2 regions of the Pontibacillus sp. ALD_SL1 genome follow, and region 1 is predicted to be linked to the other one. Evidence: a T-box and tRNA genes for the amino acid it is inferred to sense, from the RefSeq annotation. Region 1 holds a T-box; the other holds one or more tRNA genes.
The links. A T-box is a leader RNA that pairs with one kind of tRNA and senses whether it is charged. The one in region 1 lies ahead of ileS (isoleucine--tRNA ligase), so its partner is inferred to be a tRNA-Ile.
Positions count from the first base shown of each region.

Region 1 (3,398 bases):
AGAAGAGCCACTGTCGAACCAAACATCCATGATATCTTGTTCTTTCGTAAACGTCCCATTAGGGCTGTGCTCTGATGTGAAGCCTTCAGGAAGCAAGTCTTTTGCTTCACGCTCAAACCAAACGTTTGATCCGTGTTCACGGAACAAGTCTGAAACGTGTTGAATGGTCTCTTCTGTAATAATTGGAGTATTGTCTTCACCGTAAAATACAGGAATAGGAACACCCCACGCACGTTGGCGGGAAATACACCAGTCTTCACGGTCACGAACCATGTTGTAAAGGCGTGTTTCGCCCCATGCAGGCGTCCACTTCGTTTGTTTGATTTCTTCTAGAATATCTTCACGGAAATCTTTAATAGAAGCGAACCACTGGCTTGTCGCACGGAAAATTGTTGGTTTCTTCGTACGCCAGTCATGTGGATAAGAGTGCGTGATAAACGTTAAGTCTAATAAAGCCCCTACTTCTTTTAACTTTTCTGTGATGTCTTTATTCGCTGCATCATAGAACAAACCTTCATATCCAGGTGCCTCATCTGTGAAGTACCCTTTTTCATCAACTGGACAAAGGACTTCAAGTCCATATTGTTTACCTACCCAGAAGTCATCTTCCCCGTGTCCTGGTGCTGTGTGTACACAACCAGTACCAGCGTCTGTCGTAACGTGGTCACCTAGCACGACAAGAGAAGAGCGATCATAAAGGGGGTGCTGTGCTTCTACTCGTTCAAGTTCGCTTCCTTTATATGTCTTAACGATTTCTGGATTTGACCATTCAAGAGCTTCTGCAACTTCATCAATTAATTTCTCAGCAATGATATACTTACCACTATCTACTTTCACTTTCACATAATTCAATTCAGGATGAACGGCAATACCTTGGTTAGCCGGGATCGTCCAAGGTGTAGTAGTCCAGATTACAAACGTTTCATCTCCTTCTAAAACCCCGTTCGTTTCTTTAACATCAAATCCGACGTAAATAGAAGCAGATCGTTTGTCTTGATACTCAATTTCCGCTTCAGCTAATGCGGATTCAGATGAAGGACTCCAGTAAACTGGTTTTTTACCCTTATAGATATAACCCTTATTTGCCATAGTTCCAAAGACTTCGATCTGGGCAGCTTCGTAATCTTTATTCAACGTAATATATGGGTGATCCCAGTCACCGCGTACACCAAGTTGCTTGAATTGATGACGCTGGTTATCAACTTGTTTTAACGCATATTCAGCACATTTTTCACGAAATTCAGCGACCGTCATCTTCTTACGGTTAACTTTCTTTTTCGCTAGTGCTTGCTCAATCGGAAGGCCATGCGTATCCCAACCTGGTACGTAAGGCGCATGAAATCCTGCCATAGATTTATAACGTACAATAAAATCTTTCAATACTTTATTTAGCGCGTGACCCATGTGAAGATCACCATTGGCGTATGGAGGGCCATCATGAAGTACAAATAACGGGCGTCCTTGTGTACGCTCTTGTACCTTTTCATAAATGTTCATCTCTTCCCATTGTTGTTGCATTTTAGGCTCACGATTCGGAAGGTTCCCTCGCATAGGAAACTCCGTTTTAGGCATGAGCAAGGTGTCTTTATAGTTCATTAAACCGTTCCTCCTTCATAAGTTCAGCATAGTCAATTTGCTATAGACTGATACCTCTAAAAAAACAAAAAAGACCCTCTCATCCCAGAAGGGACGAGAAGGTCTCGCGGTACCACCCTTATAGATTAAAAGACATATGACGTCTTTAAAAATCCACTCTAGCATTCGTAACGTGAATGAAACGCCTCTATTTACAAACAAGATCAATAGAGGTACTCGAGGGTGATCTTCCAAAATAACATCTTACTCAGGCTTCCACCATCCCTGATTCGCTTGTGTAGATTATTTATTTCGTACTGTCCCTGTCACCATATGTGTATATAGATATAGTTCTGTTAATGAATTATATGTAAAAATAGCTTAAGCGTCAAGAATTATTTTCGGCTAGCTCTTTTTCATATTCTGTTTCTTCTTCGATCTCCTCATTGAACAGTTCATCCCAGTCATCAGTTTCTAACATGTCAAGCTGTGCTTCTACCATCATCTTTAGACGGGTACGGAACACTTTAGCTTGTTTTTTCAGTTCTTCAACTTCTAATGAGATTCGGCGAGATTTCGATAATGCTTCATTTATGATACGATCAGCATTTTTCTCAGCTTCTTTTAAGATAAGCTTCGATTCTTTGTTTGCGTGCCCCTTCACTTCTTCTGCTGTCTCCTGAGCCACAAGAATAGATTTATTCAACGTTTCTTCTATATTACTAAAGTGACCAAGCTTTTCTTCCAGCTGGCTTACTTTTTCCTCTAAGTTCTTCTTTTCACGAATAACTGATTCATAGTCTTTAATAACCTGATCAAGAAATTCATTGACCTCGTCTTCATCATATCCTCTAAACCCACGCGTAAACTCTTTGTTATGGATGTCTAATGGTGTAAGTGCCACTAGGGCCACCTCCTTTTATAAATAAATATACACATTTCTTCAGTAAGCTATAAATTCGACAAAACCTCACTAAATCCTTCTCATTTCCACAAGTATTCATGTAAATTTATCGAAAAAAGAGAGAATCATCTTTTTGCCCTCTACTTATTATTTTAACACAGCCGTCACAATTCGCCATTTATCTTTTTTTGTTTTACCCTCAATTTCTTTTACAACGCTACGACCTTTCCCTCTCAGTGATATAAGGTCCCCCGTTTCCAAAGTAAAAGAGGGATCTTCTACTGTGCGAAAGTTTACTTTAACGGCTCCCTTATCAATAAATAAACCAGCTTTTTGCCTTGAAATGTTGTAGATCTCTTTCACCATAACATCTAAACGGAGAGATGATACAGTTCCAGATTGCTCTTGCCACTCTTCTTGTGTTTCAAGAACTTCTCCTAAGGGACGTTCTTCAAACAAAACCCCAGCTTTTTTAATACCTGTCATATTCATCTTAACGTAATCTGCAATTTCACTTGCTAGAAGAATTTGAATATGGGTATCCGTTACGATTAAGTCTCCCAACTTATTACGTTTAATACCAAGAGACATAAAAGCTCCAAGCACATCCCTATGCTCAAGTGTAACGAACTTACTTGGATAACTAGCTTCTAATAAAGTCACACCAAACTCTTCATCCAGGGGATTCTCATAAAACGGGGCTAATATAAGGCGTTTACGTTCTGCCGTTTCATATCCCCCAAAATCCCTTAATACAAAATCTTCGTTATTACCAATAATAGAACGAAATATGTATTGCTCTCTTGGGTCAAGAAAGTCACTTACTTTCCTTTCATAGCGAGAAGCTACTTCGTCCTGCCATGATAGCACTTGGTCGATAAAGGGTTGTTCTTCTTTACGGAAATGCTGATAGATGTCC
Region 1 covers NZ_CP062974.1:1,612,876-1,616,273, reverse strand. Annotated here, with positions in the region: gene ileS (isoleucine--tRNA ligase) at 1-1,596, opposite strand, end outside; T-box leader at 1,683-1,914, opposite strand; gene IMZ31_RS08145 (DivIVA domain-containing protein) at 1,964-2,479, opposite strand; gene IMZ31_RS08140 (YlmH family RNA-binding protein) at 2,627-3,398, opposite strand, start outside.

Region 2 (3,398 bases), 1.4 Mb from region 1:
CCTTCCTTAACCTATGTATTCAGTTAAGGATCCTACCCCATTACGGGTAGTGGGTTTCCCCATTCGGAAATCTCCGGATCATAGCCTACTTACGGCTCCCCGAAGCATATCGGTGTTAGTCCCGTCCTTCATCGGCTCCTAGTGCCAAGGCATCCACCGTGCGCCCTTATTCACTTAACTATCTAAAATCAATGTGAAAAGACGCATCATAATGATGCTTACGTTAAATCTAACGTTGGTTTGATGTCTAATTCTTATCTAGTTTTCAAGGTACTGTTTGAAAGCATTTGAGCTTCCAAAACCGAACGAAACAAACATGGTCAATGGTTTAATGGCACAGTATGTGCCTGCTAGCAAGTCCCGAAGGACTCGCTAGTTCCGTAATATCCTTAGAAAGGAGGTGATCCAGCCGCACCTTCCGATACGGCTACCTTGTTACGACTTCACCCCAATCATTGGCCCCACCTTCGGCGGCTGGCTCCAAAAAGGTTACCTCACCGACTTCGGGTGTTGCCAACTCTCGTGGTGTGACGGGCGGTGTGTACAAGGCCCGGGAACGTATTCACCGCAGTATGCTGACCTGCGATTACTAGCGATTCCGGCTTCATACAGGCGAGTTGCAGCCTGCAATCCGAACTGAGAATGGTTTTTTGAGATTTGCTTGACCTCGCGATCTCGCAGCCCTCTGTACCATCCATTGTAGCACGTGTGTAGCCCAGGTCATAAGGGGCATGATGATTTGACGTCATCCCCGCCTTCCTCCGGTTTGTCACCGGCAGTCACCTTAGAGTGCCCAACTGAATGCTGGCAACTAAGATTAGGGGTTGCGCTCGTTGCGGGACTTAACCCAACATCTCACGACACGAGCTGACGACAACCATGCACCACCTGTCATTCCGTCCCCGAAGGGAACTCCCTATCTCTAGGGATAGCGGAAGATGTCAAGACCTGGTAAGGTTCTTCGCGTTGCTTCGAATTAAACCACATGCTCCACCGCTTGTGCGGGCCCCCGTCAATTCTTTTGAGTTTCAGCCTTGCGGCCGTACTCCCCAGGCGGAGTGCTTAATGCGTTAACTTCAGCACTAAGGGGCGGAAACCCCCTAACACCTAGCACTCAACGTTTACGGCGTGGACTACCAGGGTATCTAATCCTGTTTGCTACCCACGCTTTCGCGCCTCAGCGTCAGTTACAGACCAGAGAGTCGCCTTCGCCACTGGTGTTCCTCCACATATCTACGCATTTCACCGCTACACGTGGAATTCCACTCTCCTCTTCTGTACTCAAGTTCCCCAGTTTCCAATGGCCCTCCACAGTTGAGCTGTGGGCTTTCACATCAGACTTAAGAAACCGCCTGCGCGCGCTTTACGCCCAATAATTCCGGACAACGCTTGCCACCTACGTATTACCGCGGCTGCTGGCACGTAGTTAGCCGTGGCTTTCTGGTTAGGTACCGTCAAGGTACCAGCATTTCCTCTGGTACTTGTTCTTCCCTAACAACAGAACTTTACGATCCGAAGACCTTCATCGTTCACGCGGCGTTGCTCCGTCAGACTTTCGTCCATTGCGGAAGATTCCCTACTGCTGCCTCCCGTAGGAGTCTGGGCCGTGTCTCAGTCCCAGTGTGGCCGATCACCCTCTCAGGTCGGCTACGCATCGTCGCCTTGGTAAGCCGTTACCTTACCAACTAGCTAATGCGCCGCGGGCCCATCCATGAGTGACGGCCGAAACCGCCTTTTACCAGTGAACCATGCAGTTCACTGGGTTATTCGGTATTAGCTCCGGTTTCCCGGAGTTATCCCGATCTCATGGGTAGGTTGCCCACGTGTTACTCACCCGTCCGCCGCTCGATCCACAACAATCACCCCGAAGGGATCATGTTGTTTCACGCGCTCGACTTGCATGTATTAGGCACGCCGCCAGCGTTCGTCCTGAGCCAAGATCAAACTCTCCATAAAGTTAGAGTTTGCCTAGCATCAAATAAATGATTACTGGCTTTAAAAAATAATTTAAAGACATTGACGTTACATGTTGTTTCGTTCAGTTTTCAAAGATCAAATGTTTCTTCTGGTGGGCCTGAGTGGACTTGAACCACCGACCTCACGCTTATCAGGCGTGCGCTCTAACCAACTGAGCTACAGGCCCATATTTATAATGGAGCGGGTGATGGGAATCGAACCCACGACATCAGCTTGGAAGGCTGAGGTTTTACCACTAAACTACACCCGCATATAAAGTTTTCCGATGGTCGGGAAGACAGGATTCGAACCTGCGACCCCATGGTCCCAAACCATGTGCTCTACCAAGCTGAGCTACTTCCCGGAAAAGAAATGGCGCGCCCGAGAGGAGTCGAACCCCTAACCTCTTGATCCGTAGTCAAACGCTCTATCCAATTGAGCTACGGGCGCATGTTTTTTGAAGCGACAAGATTTATTGTATCATGTCTGTTTTATCAATGCAAGCACTTTTTTATTTTTTCTTTGTGACTTCAATGGTGCGGTCGAGAGGATTTGAACCTCCACGGGGTGAACCCCCACTAGGCCCTCAACCTAGCGCGTCTGCCATTCCGCCACGACCGCTCATCATAAATGAGCTTTTAACGCTTGTTAGCGAAGATCGCTTACTGTAATAATGGTGCGGGTGGAGGGACTTGAACCCCCACGTCGAGAGACACTAGATCCTAAGTCTAGCGCGTCTGCCAATTCCGCCACACCCGCACGGTGTGTATAAATGGTGAGCCATGGAGGATTCGAACCTCCGACCCTCTGATTAAAAGTCAGATGCTCTACCAACTGAGCTAATGGCTCTTCATAATAGTGGCTGGCCCAGCTGGATTCGAACCAGCGCATGACGGTACCAAAAACCGTTGCCTTACCGCTTGGCTATGGGCCAAAATAGTGGCGGTCCGGACGGGACTCGAACCCGCGACCTCCTGCGTGACAGGCAGGCATTCTAACCAACTGAACTACCGGACCAAAAAAATAAATGGTGACCCGTACGGGATTCGAACCCGTGTTACCGCCGTGAAAGGGCGGTGTCTTAACCACTTGACCAACGGGCCAGTTAAGAAATGGCGGAGAAGGAGGGATTTGAACCCTCGCGCCGCTTACGCGACCTACACCCTTAGCAGGGGCGCCTCTTCAGCCACTTGAGTACTTCTCCACTGGCTCCAACGGCAGGATTCGAACCTGCGACCGATCGGTTAACAGCCGATAGCTCTACCACTGAGCTACGTTGGAATAAGAATTAATGAAGCATTTGTTTTCGGCTTATTTTGTTTCGCCGACAATTAAATACTTTATCAGATATTGTTTTTGTTTGCAAGGAATTTTTTAAAGAAATTTAACTGGTTTGTTTCGTTTCTTTTTTTGTTTTCCTTAGCGACTTTTAATATGTTACA
Region 2 covers NZ_CP062974.1:260,363-263,760, reverse strand. Annotated here, with positions in the region: rRNA gene IMZ31_RS01535 (23S ribosomal RNA) at 1-180, opposite strand, end outside; rRNA gene IMZ31_RS01530 (16S ribosomal RNA) at 394-1,956, opposite strand; tRNA gene IMZ31_RS01525 (tRNA-Ile) at 2,067-2,143, opposite strand; tRNA gene IMZ31_RS01520 (tRNA-Gly) at 2,154-2,227, opposite strand; tRNA gene IMZ31_RS01515 (tRNA-Pro) at 2,244-2,320, opposite strand; tRNA gene IMZ31_RS01510 (tRNA-Arg) at 2,330-2,406, opposite strand; tRNA gene IMZ31_RS01505 (tRNA-Leu) at 2,491-2,577, opposite strand; tRNA gene IMZ31_RS01500 (tRNA-Leu) at 2,631-2,715, opposite strand; tRNA gene IMZ31_RS01495 (tRNA-Lys) at 2,730-2,805, opposite strand; tRNA gene IMZ31_RS01490 (tRNA-Gln) at 2,816-2,890, opposite strand; tRNA gene IMZ31_RS01485 (tRNA-Asp) at 2,897-2,973, opposite strand; tRNA gene IMZ31_RS01480 (tRNA-Glu) at 2,985-3,059, opposite strand; tRNA gene IMZ31_RS01475 (tRNA-Ser) at 3,070-3,160, opposite strand; tRNA gene IMZ31_RS01470 (tRNA-Asn) at 3,163-3,237, opposite strand.
Region 2: it has a tRNA-Ile gene. The T-box ahead of ileS (isoleucine--tRNA ligase) is inferred to sense a tRNA for this amino acid. The anticodon was not compared.